2 regions of the Marinobacter sp. BSs20148 genome follow, and region 1 is predicted to be linked to the other one. Evidence: predicted binding sites of a transcription regulator. Region 1 holds the regulator's gene; the other holds the start of a gene.

Region 1 (8,784 bases):
ACGCCACGGGCATGAAAGCCTGGCTCAATGAACGTATTCTGGAACTTGATTCCCAGGTGGAAGGACGCTATGAAACTGGCAACTGAACGTAACGCATCCTTTTGGCGCCGAGCACCAGGCTTGGGTATGAGGCTGGGCATTAGCGTCGGGCTGGCGGCCTTACTCGTTAGCACGCCAGGCTTGGCCTTTGATCTTGATTCCAACATCCCCATCAACGTGGCCGCCAATTCAGCAAGGCTTGACGATGCCAAAGGCGTTGCAACCTACACCGGCGATGTTGAACTGGTGCAAGGCGATACCAAGCTGTTTGCTCAAGAGGTGGTGCTCTACCGCGACATAAATGGGCTTAACCGCATTGAAGCCACCGGCACCCCGGCCCATTACGTTCAGCCCACGGCCAACGGAAAAGGGGAAACCGACGCAAAAGCCCTTACCATAACCTGGTCTGCTGCCGAGAAGCAGCTGACCTTTGAACGCGACGCAGTGATCAGGCAAACTGGCAATATTTTTCGCGGTGAACTGATTCTTTACGATACCGTGAACCGCGTCGTCACTGCCCAAGGCAGCATCGAAGCAGGCTCCGGGTCAGGCCGGGTAGAAATGACAATCCAGCCGCGCAGCACGCAGGAGTCCGATGGCCGTTCTCAGAGCCAGTAATCTGGCAAAAAGCTACAAACAGAAAAAAGTGGTGATTGACGTTTCGCTGGAAATTCGCAGCGGCGAAATCGTCGGACTGCTAGGCCCTAATGGTGCCGGCAAAACCACCTGCTTTTACATGATTGTGGGGCTGGTGCAGGCCGACCACGGCCGCATTACGATCGATAACCAGGACATCACCCCGCTGCCGATGCACGGCCGTGCCCGCAAAGGCATTGGCTATCTGCCCCAGGAAGCCTCGGTGTTCCGCAAACTTAGCGTGCGCGACAATATCATGGCCATTCTGGAAACCCGCAAAGGTATGAAACGGGCGGAACGCGACGCGAAGTTAGAGGAATTGCTAGCCGAGTTTCACATCAATCACATCCGCGACAGTATGGGTATGGCACTGTCTGGGGGCGAGCGTCGCCGGGTAGAAATTGCTCGCGCTCTGGCTATGGAGCCCGCTTTTATTCTGTTGGACGAACCCTTCGCCGGGGTCGACCCAATCTCGGTTAGCGACATCAAGCAAATCATTCGCCACCTGCGCGACAAAGGCATAGGCGTATTGATCACCGACCACAACGTGCGCGATACGCTGGACATCTGCGAAAACGCCTACATTGTATCCGGCGGCCATATTATTGCTTCCGGCAGCTCCGCTGAAATTTTTGCCAATCAACAAGTCAAAGAGGTCTACCTAGGCAACGAATTCCGGTTGTAATGAACCTTAGAAGTGGGTTTGCGATGACATCGCCACAGGTGAATCGGTTGATTCCCCGGCGAACTCTAGTAGACTCGGCAGAGAACTTGCTTGTGAACGCAAACCCCGGTTAGCCAACCTTTTTTAGTGGCTGCCACGCGCCAACCGATCGAGTAATGGATTTCCAAGAATGGTAATGAAAGCTTCTTTGCAGCTCAAGCTGGGCCAGAGCCTGACCATGACGCCCCAGCTCCAGCAGGCGATTCGCCTGTTACAGCTTTCTACCCTCGACTTGCAACAAGAAATCCAGCAGGCGCTGGAATCCAACCCCATGTTGGAAGCACCGGAAGACGACGATCACGGCGACGAGGAATCCACGCACGCGGACACGAACAACGATCAAAACACGGACTCCAGTGCAGACGATCGTGGGATAGATAGTGGGATAAATAGCGGGGTGGACGGCACCGCTGAAAGCGCAGCAGAGACATCTTCAGACACCAGCAAAGACTGGGACGAAAACGAAAACGGTCCCGACTGGGCCAGCGAAAATGAAATACCCGATACCTTGCCAGACGACCTGCCGGTAGATACGGCCTGGGACGACGTGTACCAATCTGCGCCGGCGCCGGCCAGCAGTAATGGCGACGATAACGACTACGATTTTGAAACCCGCAACTCGCCCACTGAAACCCTGCGCGATCACCTGGAGTGGCAGCTAAACCTGACCACCATGACGGAACGCGACCGCGCCGTTGCTCACGCCCTGATGGACGCTGTTGACGAACGCGGCTACCTGACCAGCTCGCTGGCCGAGATTTATACCGGCCTGCAGGACGAGCATGACGACGACCCTCTGGAACTGGATGAACTGGAAGCGGTACTACGACGCCTGCAGTTTTTTGACCCACCCGGTGTGTTTGGTCGCGACTTGCAGGAATGCCTTCTAATCCAGCTGAACCAGATGCCACCAGACACCCCTTGGGTTTCTCAGGCGCGCATGGTCATCACCCACTACATCAGCCTGCTGGGCAACCGTGACTACGCCCAACTGCTGCGCCGTAGCCGCCTCAAAGAAGACCAGCTAAAACAGGTACTGGCGCTGATTACCAGCCTGAACCCGCGCCCCGGCAATGTGATTGACCAAACCGAACCGGACTACGTAATTCCAGACGTGATTGTGTACAAGCGCAACGAGCGCTGGCGGGTAGAGTTGAACCCAGAAATTGCACCGCGCATTCGTGTCAATGCCAGCTATGCTTCATTGATAAAGCGTGCCGATAGCAGCGCTGACAACACCTACATGCGGGATCAGTTACAAGAGGCTAAATGGTTCATCAAAAGTCTGCAAAGCCGCAACGAAACGCTGCTAAAAGTGGCTACCCGTATTGTGGAATACCAACAGGGTTTTCTAGACCAGGGGGAAGAAGCTATGAAGCCGCTGATCCTTTCGGAAATCGCCCAAGCCGTAGAAATGCATGAATCTACCATCTCCCGGGTAACCACCCAGAAGTTCATGCACACACCTCGCGGCATTTTTGAGCTCAAATATTTTTTCTCAAGCCATGTCAGTACCGATGCTGGCGGAGAATGTTCTTCAACCGCCATCCGCGCCATGATAAAAAAACTGATAGCCGTCGAAACCTCCAAAAAACCGTTGAGCGACAGCAAGATTGCCGCCATGCTTGGGGAACAGGGAATCCAAGTGGCGCGGCGTACCGTGGCCAAATACCGGGAGGCACTGCAAATACCTCCATCGAACGAAAGAAAGCGACTGGTGTAGCAACACCGACCTAACAACACCCATGCGATAGCAGGAGAAGCCTATGCAACTCAATATTTCTGGCCATCATGTCGAACTGACCGAAGCACTCAAAGAGTACGTGAACGAAAAGTTCCAGCGCCTGGAGCGCCACTTCGACCAGATAAGTAACACCAATGTGACTCTACAGGTGGAAAAATTGCGCCAGATAGCCGAAGCTACCGTAAATATTAGTGGTGGCGAATTGCACGCTAAGGCAGAAAGCGAAGACATGTACGCAGCTATTGACGCTCTGGTGGACAAACTGGACCGCCAGATTCTCAAGCACAAAGAAAAGCAAGTATCCCGGATGCACGGTAACTAACACCGGATACAACGCGTAAACGCTTCACGCGCTGCGGCATGGCACCATGCCGCAGCCTTTTTTTTAATGGAAGTACCGTCGACCCATGAGCGAGACATCCCTGACAATAGAAACCATCCTTGCCCCGGAACTGACACTTTGCAACGTGCCAGCGTCCAGCAAGAAAAGGGTTCTTGAGTTTATTGCAGAGCAGATTCACCTGCATAACGCCACCTTGGGCGACACTCAGATATTCAGCAATCTGATTGCCCGCGAGCGCCTGGGGTCCACCGGGATCGGCCAGGGCATCGCCATTCCTCACTGCCGCCTGGAAGGCCTGGAGCACGTTATTGGCCTGCTCGTCACCCTTAGCGAGAGCGTGGACTTCGATGCAATTGACAACCAGCCGGTAGATTTGGTGTTTGCTCTGGTTGTACCAAAAGAAGCCACCAGCGAGCATCTTGAGCTGCTTAGTCAGCTTGCAGAAAAATTCAACGATCGGGCTTTTTGTGACCGCCTGCGCCAGTCGGAAGATGCCATTACCCTATTTCAGCGCATGACCTCCGGACGCTAGTCTGTCTTGGCCTGATCCACTTCGACCGTTCGCAATCAAAGGGTTATTGACGATGAAACTGATTATTGTTAGCGGCCGTTCCGGATCGGGTAAAAGTACCGCCTTGCACGTTCTTGAAGATCTGGGTTTTTACTGCATCGACAACCTACCCATTGGCCTGCTGTTCCCGCTGACCAGAGAAGCGGCCGCACAAGAGCCCGCCGGCCGCCTGCACAAAATGGCGGTGAGCATAGACGCGCGCAACCTGTCCGGTGAGCTGGCCAATTTCGAAGATATTCACCGACGCCTGAAGGACACAGGCATCAGTGCTGAAATCATATTTTTAGACGCCGACGAGCAATCTCTACTGCAACGCTTTCATGCTACCCGACGCAAGCACCCACTGAGCGACGATCACACGTCATTGCGCGAAGCCATCAGCTCGGAAAAAAAACTGCTGGAACCCTTGTCGAATCTGGCTGACCTTTACATCAACACCACTGGCATGGGCATGTACGATTTGCGGGACATGGTCAAACAGCGGGTGGTCGGCCGCAAAGACCAAGAACTGGCGCTGCTGTTCCAGTCATTCGGTTTCAAGCACGGCGTACCGGTTGATTCAGACTACGTATTTGACGTGCGTTGCCTGCCCAATCCCCACTGGGACACCTCTCTGCGCAAGTTTACCGGCATGGACCAACCGGTGATCAAGTTTTTGGAAAACGAACCCATGAGCGCAAAAATGGTGCAGGAAATCATCGCTTTTCTGACCTCGTGGCTACCGGCATTTGCCGACAGCAACCGCAGCTACATGACTATTTCCATTGGCTGCACCGGCGGCCAGCATCGCTCGGTTTACGTCTGCGAGCAAATGGGCGCCCACTTCCGCCAGCACAGCAATAACGTGCAAGTACGTCACTCCGAACTACTGCACCTGAAAACCGTACAGGACGCCTGATTCAACCATGATCCGCCGCCAGCTGTTTATCATCAACAAACTGGGTCTGCACGCCCGCGCAACGGCCAAACTGGTGGCCACAGCGTCTGCCCACCAAAGCAAGGTCAGAATCGCTGGAAAAGGCCGTGAAGTGGATGCAAAAAACATCATGCAGGTAATGATGCTGGCCGCCAGCCAGGGCACGGAAGTTGAACTGATTGCCGACGGTGAAGACGAGCAACAGGCCATTATCGCGCTGACAGAACTGATCAATGATTACTTTGGCGAGGGCGAGTAGTCGCTCACGCAGCGCCTGCAAGTCCGCTATAATACAGCCGTTTTCTGACCGCGGATAAGCCATGACCGATATTCTGGAAAAAAGCCAGGCACGCCAGCGACTTCGCTCATTAGGCGAAGCGCTGGACAGTGGCGCCCTGAAACAAGTCGCACGCATCCTCAATGGCGGCCTCAGCCCCAGTGATATCGCCCACCTGCTGGAATCATCGCCCCCGCGGCAACGGTCGCTGCTGTGGAATCTGGTCGACAAACAACTTGAAGGCGAAGTCCTTCAGTATCTAAACGAAGACATTCGGGGCGATTTCCTAAGCAAATTCAGCGCTCAGGAGCTGGCTGATCTGATTGAAGACTTTGAGTCGGACGATCTGGCCGACTTGCTTCAACAGCTCCCCGACACGGTGATTCAGGAAGTTCTGAACACCATGGACGAACAAGACCGCCAGCGTGTGGAGGAGGTACTGTCGTACCCCGAAGACACCGCCGGCGGTTTAATGAACACCGACACCATTACGGTGCGCCCGGACATCAGCATTGACGTGGTGCTGCGTTATCTGCGCCGCCACCGCACCCTGCCACCCATGACCGACAGCCTGATTGTGGTCAGCCGTCGCGATGAATTTATCGGCATGCTCCCGGTTACTTCCTTGCTAGTATCGAACCCTGCCGCCACCGTGCGTGAAGTGATGGACACCGATATTGAGCCCATCCCTGTGACTTTGTCAGATACCAAGGTTGCCATCCTGTTTGAGCGCTATGACCTGATCTCGGCGCCGGTGGTCGCCGAAAATGGCAAACTGCTGGGCCGCATCACCATCGATGACGTGGTCGATGTTATCCGCGAGGATGCTGATCACTCGCTGATGCGGATGGCGGGTTTGGATGACGATGAAGATACCTTTGCGCCGGTATGGAAAACCTCGCGCAGGCGCGCGGTTTGGCTGGGCATTAATTTAATGACCGCGTTTATCGCCTCTGGCGTGATCGGTCTGTTTGAAGAGACCATCACCAAGGTTGTGGCACTGGCGGTGCTGATGCCCATTGTGGCCAGTATGGGCGGCATTGCCGGCAGCCAGACCCTGACACTGGTCATCCGCGGTATGGCCGTTGGTCAGATCAGCAGCGCCAATGTAGGCTGGTTGTTAAACCGCGAGTTTCTGGTGAGTGTAATGAACGGCGTGCTCTGGGCGTTGGTGGTGGCCGGCGCGGCGACCCTGTGGTTCGGGGACATTATGCTGGGCGCTATTATTGCCGCAGCTCTGGTGATAAACCTTGTCGCTGCAGCCCTGGTGGGCACCGTGTTACCGTTGTTTCTGAAGTCGCGTAATATTGACCCTGCACTGGCCGGCGGTGTGATCCTAACCACCGTCACCGACGTTGTCGGGTTTGTGTCCTTTCTGGGCCTGGCGACTCTTTTTTATGCCTGAGCTTTTTACATCTCGATGCTCTTTACATCTAACTAAATTTTTACATCTGAATAGCTTTTTACACCTAAGTAACCGGTAATCTAATGATTGATCATAACGAAGAAGAGTTTGAATACGACGGCCCCAGCAAGTCCCAGCTCAAGCGCGAGATGCACGCGCTGCAAAGCATGGGCAAGCAAATGCTGGAGCTAAACCATGAGCAGCTCGATAGCCTGCAAATCAGCGACACGCTGCGCCGCGCCATCGACGAATCGGTCCGCATTCGCCAAAACGAAGCCAAGCGCCGGCACCTGCAATACATTGGCAAGATCATCCGTCAGGAGCCTGACCCCGAAGCACTGCAGGCCGCTATCACCGCGTTCTCCGCGGGCAGTGTAGAGCACACACGCCGCCATCACCTGGCTGAACGCTGGCGCGACCGTATCATCACCGAGGGCGATAGCATTATTGGCGAGTTTTTGAGCCACTGCCCGGATTCGGATATCCAGCATTTGCGCAATTTGGCACGAAATGCCCGCAATGAAGTGCAGAAGCCGCAAAGCGCCAGCCACGGCCGAAAACTGTTCCGCTACCTGCGCGAGTGCATTGACGCCAACGAGCAAATGTAAGCCGTTACGCAAGCGGTTCCAACCGCTTGCGTAACGGCCGTTACAGGCGGCGATGACTCCATACCGGCATTTGCTGGCGCAGCTGATCCAGCCAGTGTTTGTCCAAAGCTGCGGTCACCATCCCGGGGCCGTCCTCGTTGACCTCAGCCAGTACACTGCCCCAGGGGTCGCAAATCAGACTGTGGCCGTAGGTGCGGCGCTGACTGCTGTTGTGCCCGCCTTGCCCGGCCGCCACTACGTATAGCTGATTTTCAATGGCACGCGCCCTAATCAGCGCGTGCCAGTGGGCATTTCCGGTTTTCCAGGTAAAGGCGCTGGGCAGGCATACCCAGTCAGCGCCTTTATCACGCAGCGCGCGGAACAGCTCCGGAAAGCGAAGGTCATAACAAACCGCCAGTCCCAGGCGCCCGGCTGGCGTGTCCACGGTGACCACCTGGTCCCCCGCTTCGAAGGTATCCGACTCGCGGTATTGGCCGTGAGCATCGTCCACCTGGGCATCAAACAGGTGGATTTTGTCATAGCGCGCCACTTCGTCGCCCCGGTCATTGAACACCAGGCAACTGGCTCGCACCCGATCAGCAATGACCGACCCATCCGGGCGCAGAGCCAACGGCAATGAACCGCCTACAATCCAAACCTTCAGGGTTTTCGCCTGTTGTGCTAGAAAAGTTCGAATAATGCTTTCGCTACCAGCCTCCTGCTGCCCGCAGGGAAGCATTTGGTCGCTGGCCAGCACTGCGAAGTTTTCCGGCAGCACCGCCACCTTTACGCCCGCCTCCGCAGCCTTCTGTAAAAGTGCCGCAGCAGCGTTCAGGTTATCCTGAAGTTGGTGCCCACTGACCATTTGCAGAGCCGCCACAAGCGCCGGGGATTGCTGTGTCATCACCACACTCCTTAATTGTTATCGCCAAATAACGTAATTGTTACTGACACGCACCTTACTCCTGTGCACATGACCAACGCGATTATGAACCCGAACCGCAGCAGGGTTCAGTTACCTGCGCCGAACACACCCTGCAAGTTGGTTTTGGGCTCGTCCCAAGTACCAGATACTTTATAACTGGCACTGGTCAGCTTGCTTAACGGATCGCCCAGTATTTTATCCAGTACAAAAAGAGCACCTCCAATTGGCGCTCCTGCCCCCAATAGCAACGCCGCCAAAGGCAAATTCTGAGTTAGCGGCACCACCACGACCAACCGCATGTCCAGGCTCTCAGAAGCCATATCGGTGGTGCCGCTGAGTTTAAAGGCGCCAGAAGGACCCACAATTTGCAGTTCGGGGTTCAGGGTTAGCAGCCCATTAGCAATCTGCGCCTTGCCGGAAAGCGCATCAAACGCTACGCCGCGTTCATACAAATCGGAGAAATCCAACTGCAGCCTACGCCACAGGGTATCGGTGTTCAGCAGGTTGAACACACGAAACAGCTGAGCGCTGTTGTTTTGTTGCAAAATCACACCGTCTTCCAGGGTCATACTGATATCGCCGCTCAGCTGCTTGAGCCCGAACTGGTCCGGGCGACC
Region 2 (8,784 bases), 1.9 Mb from region 1:
ACTCGCCACGGCCGTCAGGGTAACCGACAGTGCCACATCACCCTTGGCAATGTGCGCGTAAAGATTTGAGGTAGTGCCGCCCGGGCAAACCACCAGCAACATCACACCAACCGCAAGTTCAGGCGCCAGAGGCACCAGATTGGCGAGACCAAAACCAATCAGGGGTAACAGTACCAATTGGCAGCTGAGGCCAATGGCGACAGCCTTGGGGTAAGCCAGCACCCGCCTGAAATCGTCAGGAACCAGAGATAATCCCATTCCGAGCATGATCAGAAACAACGAAATCGGTACGATCTGAACGTTAACAAGATGGACCAGCTGCTCCGCACTCATGGCGTCTCCAATGCCGGGGAGGCATTACAAAGGGTTTTATTTTCTGACTTATTTGTCGTCCAAGATCAACGCTTAGAAATACCCCAATAATGCCATCAGAGTCTAGCGGCTTGACAGCTGTGCGGGAAATTCATTTGCAGAATGGACATGCCCAGAATATACATGCCTGTCCATCACCAAATCTGAAATCAGTGACCAGATAGTCGCCTTTAGGTTTTGGTGGATTGATCGCGCGCCAATTCTCAACACAGCGGACTAAGCCCAAACCAAAAAAAAGCCACGCGATGCGTGGCTTGATTCAAAACGTCGGGATTTAAAGGCTTACGCCGCCCAGTGATCGTCTCCCATATCCATCAGGCTATCTTTGCCGCTTTCGATATCGCTTAGCAACCAGTGAATTTCCGGCAGCAGCTTTTCAAAGTAGAAGCGGGCAGACACCAGCTTGCTTTCCAGCAGCGGCTTGTTGCCCTCCCCGGCTGCAATCTGCTGGCTGGCAACGTTGGCCATGCGTGACCACATATAGCCAATAACCGTCAGAGCCATCAGGCGCAGGTACGGCGTGGCCGCAGCACCTGCCTGCTCTGGATCCTTTGGCGCGTTGGTTGCTAGCCAAAGAGTGGCTTTTTCCAGCGAGCTTACAGCGCCTTTCAGCTCATCGCGATGGGGTGCTTTCGGGTTGTCCTTCAGGTAGCTGATAAGAACACCAAACAAAGTGCGCACAAGCCGCCCGCCTTTCAGACTCAGTTTTCGGCCCACTAAATCCAGCGCCTGTATGCCATTTGTACCTTCATAAATGCGCGCAATACGGCCATCACGAACCAGTTGTTCCAGCGGCCAGTCGGTAGTAAATCCAGAACCGCCCAGAACTTGCAAGCCGATGTTCGTATTGTTGGAGCCTTCGTCAGTCAAAAATGCCTTCACCACCGGAGTGAGCAGTTGCACCAGATCATCGGCGGATTCACGTACCGCCTCGTCCGGATGGGCAACCGAGAGATCAAGCTGGTGGCCGGCAAACAGGGCCATGGCCCGCATGCCTTCGTTTAGAACTTTCTGACGCATCAGCATGCGGCGAACGTCCGGGTGCACAATAATCGGGTCGGCCGGGCCATCCGGGTTCTTCGCGCCGCTCATGGAACGGCCCTGCAGACGTTCGCGGGCAAATCCGAGGCTTTCCTGATAAGCCATCTCTGCCAGTCCAAGGCCCTGCATGCCCACCATCAGGCGTGCTTCATTCATCATCGTGAACATCGAACGCATGCCGTCGTTGGGCTCACCCACCAGCCAGCCTTTGGCACCCTCAAAATTCATAACGCAGGTCGCGGAGCCTTTAATGCCCATTTTGTGTTCCAGGCCACCACAGAACGCCGGATTGCGCTCACCAGACTCAGGCAGAACCTTGGGAACCACAAACAGCGAAATGCCTTTTGTGGTGTCCGGCGCGCCGGGCAGCTTTGCCAGTACCAGATGCACAATGTTGTCGGTCAGATCGTGTTCACCGCCGGTAATCCAGATTTTGGTGCCCTCAATGGCGTAGCTGCCATCTGAGTTGGGCGTGGCACGGGTGCGAATCAGACCCAAATCGGTACCACACTGGGGTTCGGTCAGGCACATGGTGCCCGTCCACTCGCCAGACACCAGCTTTTCCAGGTAGGTTTGTTTGAGCTCATCGGAACCGTGGGCGTACAGTGCGCTGATAGCACCATGGGTCAGCCCCGGGTACATGCCCAAAGACAGGTTGGTGGAGCAGACCATTTCGTCTACCACAAACTTAAGCGTATGAGGTAAACCCTGCCCGCCAAACTCCACCGGCGCATCCAGTGAAGTCCAGCCACCTTCCACAAACTTTTTATAAGCCGGTTTAAACGCGTCAGGCGTTGTCACAGCGTGGGTTTCGGGGTCGTAATGGCAGCCTTCGCGGTCACCGACTTGATTGGTCGGCTGAATCACTTCAGCCGCCACTTTTCCAGCTTCATCAATAACAGCGGAAATCAGATCCGGTGTGGCATCGGCGTATTTTTCCAGCTCATGAAGCCGGTCTACACCCAGTACATCAAACAACAAAAAACGAAGATCATTTGCCGGGGCTTGGTATTTCATGAGCACTCTCCTAAATCGGATTCTTTGGTCTGGCAGTTTAGCGCTAATTCATACGACCGTTTTAATTTTATGGTTCACCCGTTTATGACCTATTTATGCCCATCCAAGATCCGGTTTTTTCTGCGTGCCAAGCTGATCTGTGTCGGTACGTGATCAGACTGTGTCATAAAAGTGTCATCAGGCAGGACCAAGCGCCTGTTATCCTGTAAGTCTTAATTCATTGGAATCAATACAGGAACAGGGCAGCAATGAGGATTATTGCGTTCTATAGCCCCAAGGGCGGAGTTGGCAAAACAGCGGCAGCAGTGAACGTTGCATACCTTGCAAGCAAGGACAACTGTCAAACTCTATTGTGGGATCTCGACCCTCAGGGCGCTTCCAGCTTTTATCTTTCCGGGGCAGAGCCGCTCAAAGGCAACAAACTCTCAAAGCTGCTTGAGGGCAAATCGCCCATCGCCACGTTCATCCACAGCGATGTTTACCCCCGCCTGGATTTTATCCCGGCACACTCGAGTTTCCGCAACTTCGACATCAAGCTTGATCAGGAAACCGATGGCAACCAACTCAAGAAGCTGCTCGCGCCACTTTCCGAAGAAACCAGCTTAGTGATTCTGGACTGCCCACCCACGCTGTCGCGATTGACCGAACAGGTGCTGGAGGTGGCAGACCAGGTTTACGTGCCACTGGTGCCTACCTGGCTGTCTATGAACAGCTGGAACCAGCTGCACGATTTTGCCAAGAGCAAGAAATTAGGTATTAAAAAGCTGCGCCCGTTTTTCTCTATGGTCGATCGCCGCAAGAAGCTGCACCAGGAGTTGGTTAAGCGTGGCCCGGAATTGACAGCCAACTGTCTGGATGTCGCCATACCCTATGCAAGCGTGGTTGAGCGTATGGGCGAAGAAGGCCAGCCTCTGGAAAAACTGGATGCCAAAAGCACGGCGGCCGGTGCTTATCGCCAGCTTTGGGCCAGCATTAAAAAGGACCTTTGGTGAGATCGGGTTGGTTTCGTTGTGTAAACCTTTTTTAAAACTGGGTTGTGCCTGCTAAAGATTTGTTAGGGGACAGATTTAAAATCTGTTCCCCGGGAAGACCACCGATCTTGCCTGCACCTGTTTAACATCCTATCTACAAAACCGCTTGCAAATCCGCCGTTAAAAAGCCAGCGTAATATTGTTCAACGCATAAATGACCCCGGAGGTATTTCAAGATGCCAATCAGCGCCACGGACTTTCTGAAGAAGCACGGCTACGACGAGGAAGACAAGGGAGACCATAGCCTACAACACAACGCGAAGGAGCATGCCAAACACCTGAAAAAACCCCATGCCGGAACGCCTCATGACTGGGAAGACTGGGAGCGTTATAAGCTGGAGCATCCGGACGAGGTGGAAGACGACGACACAAGCGAGAAATAGGCATTTTTATGGTCGTTAATGAACCTGAATGACCTGTGACTGCTAACTGCCCTGCCCTGCCGTAAGGAATTCTGCACTGTTATGGTAGCAGTCAAATCAAACTTGGCTCTGTGCGTGTTCAGATTGCTATCGCTTCTTCAAATTCGGTTCAAACGGATGATAACAATCGCGGACAAAGCCAAGATTAGGATTGCAATCGCCTCGTACAAAATATTCTCAGGTGCCATATCTTTGCCTTGCAAGATAATGAGTCGGGCGAGTGCCGTAATCGCAATAAAAATCGGGTAGACAAAGGCAGAGCGCCGATCTGAGTAAAACACAGCCACCATGCCGATCACCTCTAGGTAAAGAAAAATCAGCAGGATGTCCGCAAGACTGATTTTCTGGACGCTGTAAATCGCAAGAAGCTCGAAGGCCACACCGCCCAGAGTCATCAATGCAACGATGATCAGCAACAGGTTCTCGATCACCTTAAAGGTAGCAAGTGCGAAAGTCTTTTTGCCGGAATCGCCACCGGATACGTCGTCACTCCCGCTGGCCGTTGACTGCGCTTCTGAGTTTTGACTGCAATCTGTATTTCTTTTAGTGCTCATAATTATGATTTCAGCGTCAGGTGACTTCAGCGCACATTAAAGGTATCGGCGAACTAAGCTGTGCAGAGCTGTTTCTGTCCACGTCCAAACCATACGTATATTACGCAACTATTGATCAATGCGCCCCTGAAAGACTGCTATTCCGAGAGATTGCTGCACTTTTCCAAACAGTTGTGCAGATTGCTGTGCCTGTCCATAATCTGAAGTAACTATCCTGAGCGGTGCCTGTTCAGGCCATGATTGCTGTACGGTGGAAAAACCAAATGAAGCGAATTATACGCTGCCTACTTATAACAGCGATGCTAACGCTGACGTCCGGGCCAACAGCGGCTACTAACGCTACTCCCGACGAAAATATTGCCTGGCAGGCATTGAAGGAAGGCAAGGCGCTGTTGGTGCTCCGTCATGCATTAGCGCCTGGTTTTGGCGATCCGGAGTCTTTTCAACTGGAGGACTGCAGCACCCAACGCAATCTGAACGCAGAGGGTCGCAGTCAGGCGCGGGCGTGGCAGCCTTTTCTGGCGGCACTAGGTATCAATGAAGCCCGGGTGTTTAGCAGCCAATGGTGCCGGTGCATGGATACGGCGAATGGGATGGGCATGGGCCCAGTAACCGAGTGGCCGTCGTTAAACTCGTTCTTTCAAGGGCGTGGTGATCGCAGCCTGCAAACCCAGCAGACTATTGAACAAGTGAATGCGATGGCGCCGGGAAAGCCAATAATTATGGTGTCGCACCAAGTGAACATTACCGCATTGGCGAGGGTGTCCCCGTCGTCAAACGAGGGCGTCATCATTTCACTGCCGCTGTCAGAAAATCCCAGGGTATTGGCACGCGTATCGCCTTCGAAATGACCCTTCGAATCCAGCGCTTTCTAGCAAAACGTTTATAACTAGGTCGATTTCTATAGCCCCTCTGTGAAGAGCGTGTGGAGAGCATGTGGAGAGTGCCTGTCTACGAATATCAATTTCGAGAGGCAGGGTTTGGCCGAACCAGAAACCAGCTGAGCAACACCAGCCCACCAAAAGCGGTATAGCAGGCAATAAAGACCCACGGCGGCGCTTGGAAATATAAAAACTGATGCAGCCAATGGGCTATGAAAGAACCATCGTAAACAGCTTGACCTGCCCTCGCCCGCAGACCCATTTCCCAGGTTGTAAGCGGGCAAATGAAACCAAACCAGGACTGCAAAACCACAACGCCGATTGCAACCAGGTGCACGCTACGGAACCACACATTCCTCACCCACTGCCACTTCAGAAAAAAGCCTGCATAAACCAGCATCAACCCGAAAACGACAAAAGCCACGAACAATACATGCGTGATAAGTATCGCGTCAGCGGCAAAAGAATACAGCGTACTGAAGTCGATAAAGCCTCCTAATGCGCCTGTTTGGGGGCCTGTGTGGCTGTCCAAGGTCAAAACTAGATATGCAGTTATTTATACAGCACCGTACAAACATGCCAACGGTATAAGCCAAAATGACAGGGAGTCAATTATGCCAAAACCACGAACACAGCAAGTCAGCGTATCCGATATCCGTAAAGGCTTCCAACGCGGCATTCTATTCGGGTTCGAGGATTACCTTACGCTGGTTGATTACACCGGGCGCATCGCACGTGAAGACAAGCGCGGCACTATTGAAGAGAACATGCTGCCGATTTTAAAGCGCCTCAACCTCGACCCAGACCGTTGGTGCGAGCGAGCTACGCAGTTCGAAACAACCTACAACGATTATCGCTGTCGTCGGCGAAGAGCGGCTTGAACCTAGCCATGATCAACTGCTCAGTGGCCAGTAGACGGGTTAACCACCCGTTCCGGGTCTTCAAACTCACCAATGGGCCGGATTTCACAGAAAGCCGCAGCACTGCGGACAATCTCAGCCACGTCAGGATTGTGCTGTAATTCCATCGCATCCCGGCTGGCCTTGTTTTCCCATTGCGCAATAGCGATGAGCCTGTCTGGATCCCCGATCATACGGTGCAACTCCGTACCACATGCGCCCGGCGCTCGCTGAATCAACTCACTCGCCCGCAGCCACGCCTCCGCGTAATCTTCGGCTGTATAGCCTTCTTTGATAGGAATCTCGAAGATGTATTTCATGCTCGATCCCCCTTGTACTGACTATGCCACTCCGATGAGTAAACTGCGCGTATTGCGCTGTGCCTGTCCATGATCAGATTCGCATCCATGATCAGATTGGCAATACGGATAAAGAAAGATCACTGATCATGACAAATCGAGGCCGTTGCACCGGCTGACCATAACGCCCCTTATACGCAGAACAGCAAAAAGGCCCAAGGACGAATCCGCGGGCCTTCTTTTTAAGCATCTGATCAATCAATATATTCGTTGTGCCTGTCCATGATCACCCTCTAGCCTTTTAACTGCATCCCGGCGGCATATAAGACGCCTTCCAATTGGAAGCGGCGCTGCTATCTACCACACACTCCCATACGCCAGCGGCTGTGCGCTCAAATCTCAGGATCACATCTGCCAGGAATGGGTGCGCTTTGTCACCCATGGTCACCTCAATGTGACCAGAACTGTCAGCATTTATGATACTGATATTGGCAAGAGCAGTTCCAGTAGTGAGGTTTGAGGGATTGTAACCAATATCATCATTTGATGCGCCAGAACTTGAGGCCACTTGCACCTCGAACGGTGATTTAAAACTAGCTAGTTCGCTAACAGCCCGGTTTACTTGCGCTTTTATGACATAACCTTGATATGACGGGATAGCTATCGCGGCTAATATGCCAATAATGGCAACCACGATCATGAGCTCTATTAGAGTAAAACCGCTATTATTTTTCATATTTAAGGAGACACAATTAGTAGACATAGTAAATTTTAGGCAAACTTCAGGCCAACCACCTCAGTAAGTGTCCTCTATTTTTAGAACTTTTCATTCAGTCCGTTCTATTTGCATGACAACATAGAGCAAATGATTACTGATAATATCGAACAAGATCTTCCCGAATATAATCGTAAAATTCTTGCAACGAACTACTCCCTGGCCTAATAGCACCTGCGCCAAGCCAAACGAGCACCCCTCCTCTCGGATCCACAATGACTGCAGACGTAGCTCCTGGCAATTTACCTCCATGGATAAATAACGGCATAGTTTCAGGGGTTAGTTGGTAGCGGTAGACCCCAAAGCCGTAACATTCCTGGATTACCGAAGGGTCGCAGGTGTTATTCATATCACCATCTAGGATGGTTAACGGCCCGTTTTCCAGAGATTTTTTTACCAGTATCGCCAAGTCTGAGGCACTTCCCGAAAGGCCTGCAGACGAAGAGAGTGCATTGAAATCGAAATTTTTAAAGTAGTTCTTGGTATAAAAATTCTCATTCCGGGTGTCATAAACGACCTCATCGACCATATACGGTCCGTCGATAAAGGCGAGTGAACTGGCTGGAAAGGCAAAATGCTCACTCATGTACTCTCTGAATGGTTCGCCAGTTGCCTTTTCAATAGCCAAACCTAACAGACAGTATCCAGCATTCGAGTATGCCTCTGCTTCGCCAGGCGCAGTAAGTAAGCTGGTTTGAGTCAGTGTCTCTGGGCTGTAAGGGCACCAAGGCTTCACATCCATCATGAACATCGCATCTTGCGTAAGCCTCCTGTCCCATCCCGCCCTATGAGACAACAAATGGCCAACAGTAATATCACCTACCTTAGAATCCTTGAGATTATCAGTAAGGCTCAGTATATCAACGATTTTATCATCAAGTGATAGCGCTCCCTGATTAATAAGGTCGATTACTGCAATGGCGCTTACGGTTTTGGTTGTACTGGCGAAACGGAACCGAGTATCTGGTTGCAAAGGTTTGTCCCCGAAAATGCTATCTTTCCAGCCCGTTTCACAATGGTGCAGTTGTCCTTCCGGGGTAATAAAAGCTAATTGACTGGCAGGTGCCCCCATATTGCGGGTAGCAAAGCGCTGCAATCCTGACAACCAGTCTGGAGCGCCCGAACTACACCTAGTGCTCCATTGAATTAACGGAGCCTCTATATAATAAAAAAGCCGTGAGGGCCCTAGAGGATTGGTGATGACAAAATGAGAAATACCGGTGACGAGAGTTACTAGCGCAAAGATCAAAAAGAAATCTTTGGATCGAGATTTTTTCTGTGCATTATTTCTATTTATGACCACCGGTCAAAACCTCTAGGCCTTCGGACATCAGGCCACGCCTTCGTGCCTGTCCATGATTGGGCCACGCCTTCGTGCCTGTCCACGATTGAATCTCCGATTGAATTCAGACACGAAATTTCGTCTACAGAGCCGACAGCATGAGCAATACGCTTAACCGGAAAGACTTGCTCAATACTGACACTTGAACCTG

Evidence for each region. The regulator sigma-54, encoded in region 1, starts transcription at its own class of promoters, with help from an activator protein. The targets are predictions, from matches to a motif close to ANTGGCATNNANNTTGCTNT.
Region 2: a site for sigma-54 is predicted at 7,289-7,308, ahead of MRBBS_RS04225 (pilin). Genes of this name have one in related genera too.

Annotation. Positions count from the first base shown of each region.
Region 1 covers NC_018268.1:2,856,235-2,865,018, forward strand. Annotated here, with positions in the region: gene lptC (LPS export ABC transporter periplasmic protein LptC) at 1-86, shown strand, start outside; gene lptA (lipopolysaccharide transport periplasmic protein LptA) at 70-657, shown strand; gene lptB (LPS export ABC transporter ATP-binding protein) at 635-1,360, shown strand; gene MRBBS_RS12965 (RNA polymerase factor sigma-54) at 1,530-3,122, shown strand; gene hpf (ribosome hibernation promoting factor) at 3,166-3,465, shown strand; gene ptsN (PTS IIA-like nitrogen regulatory protein PtsN) at 3,551-4,018, shown strand; gene rapZ (RNase adapter RapZ) at 4,071-4,955, shown strand; gene MRBBS_RS12985 (HPr family phosphocarrier protein) at 4,963-5,232, shown strand; gene mgtE (magnesium transporter) at 5,294-6,655, shown strand; gene yjgA (ribosome biogenesis factor YjgA) at 6,739-7,263, shown strand; gene MRBBS_RS13000 (carbon-nitrogen hydrolase family protein) at 7,304-8,146, opposite strand; gene MRBBS_RS13005 (YhdP family protein) at 8,254-8,784, opposite strand, start outside.
Region 2 covers NC_018268.1:932,699-941,482, reverse strand. Annotated here, with positions in the region: gene MRBBS_RS04270 (bile acid:sodium symporter family protein) at 1-333, opposite strand, end outside; gene MRBBS_RS04265 (acyl-CoA dehydrogenase C-terminal domain-containing protein) at 655-2,430, opposite strand; gene MRBBS_RS04260 (ParA family protein) at 2,679-3,422, shown strand; gene MRBBS_RS04255 (hypothetical protein) at 3,638-3,844, shown strand; gene MRBBS_RS04250 (phosphate-starvation-inducible protein PsiE) at 3,982-4,437, opposite strand; gene MRBBS_RS04245 (histidine phosphatase family protein) at 4,701-5,288, shown strand; gene MRBBS_RS04240 (DUF2784 domain-containing protein) at 5,398-5,850, opposite strand; gene MRBBS_RS04235 (hypothetical protein) at 5,933-6,199, shown strand; gene MRBBS_RS04230 (antibiotic biosynthesis monooxygenase family protein) at 6,220-6,537, opposite strand; gene MRBBS_RS04225 (pilin) at 6,818-7,252, opposite strand; gene MRBBS_RS04220 (serine hydrolase domain-containing protein) at 7,386-8,594, opposite strand.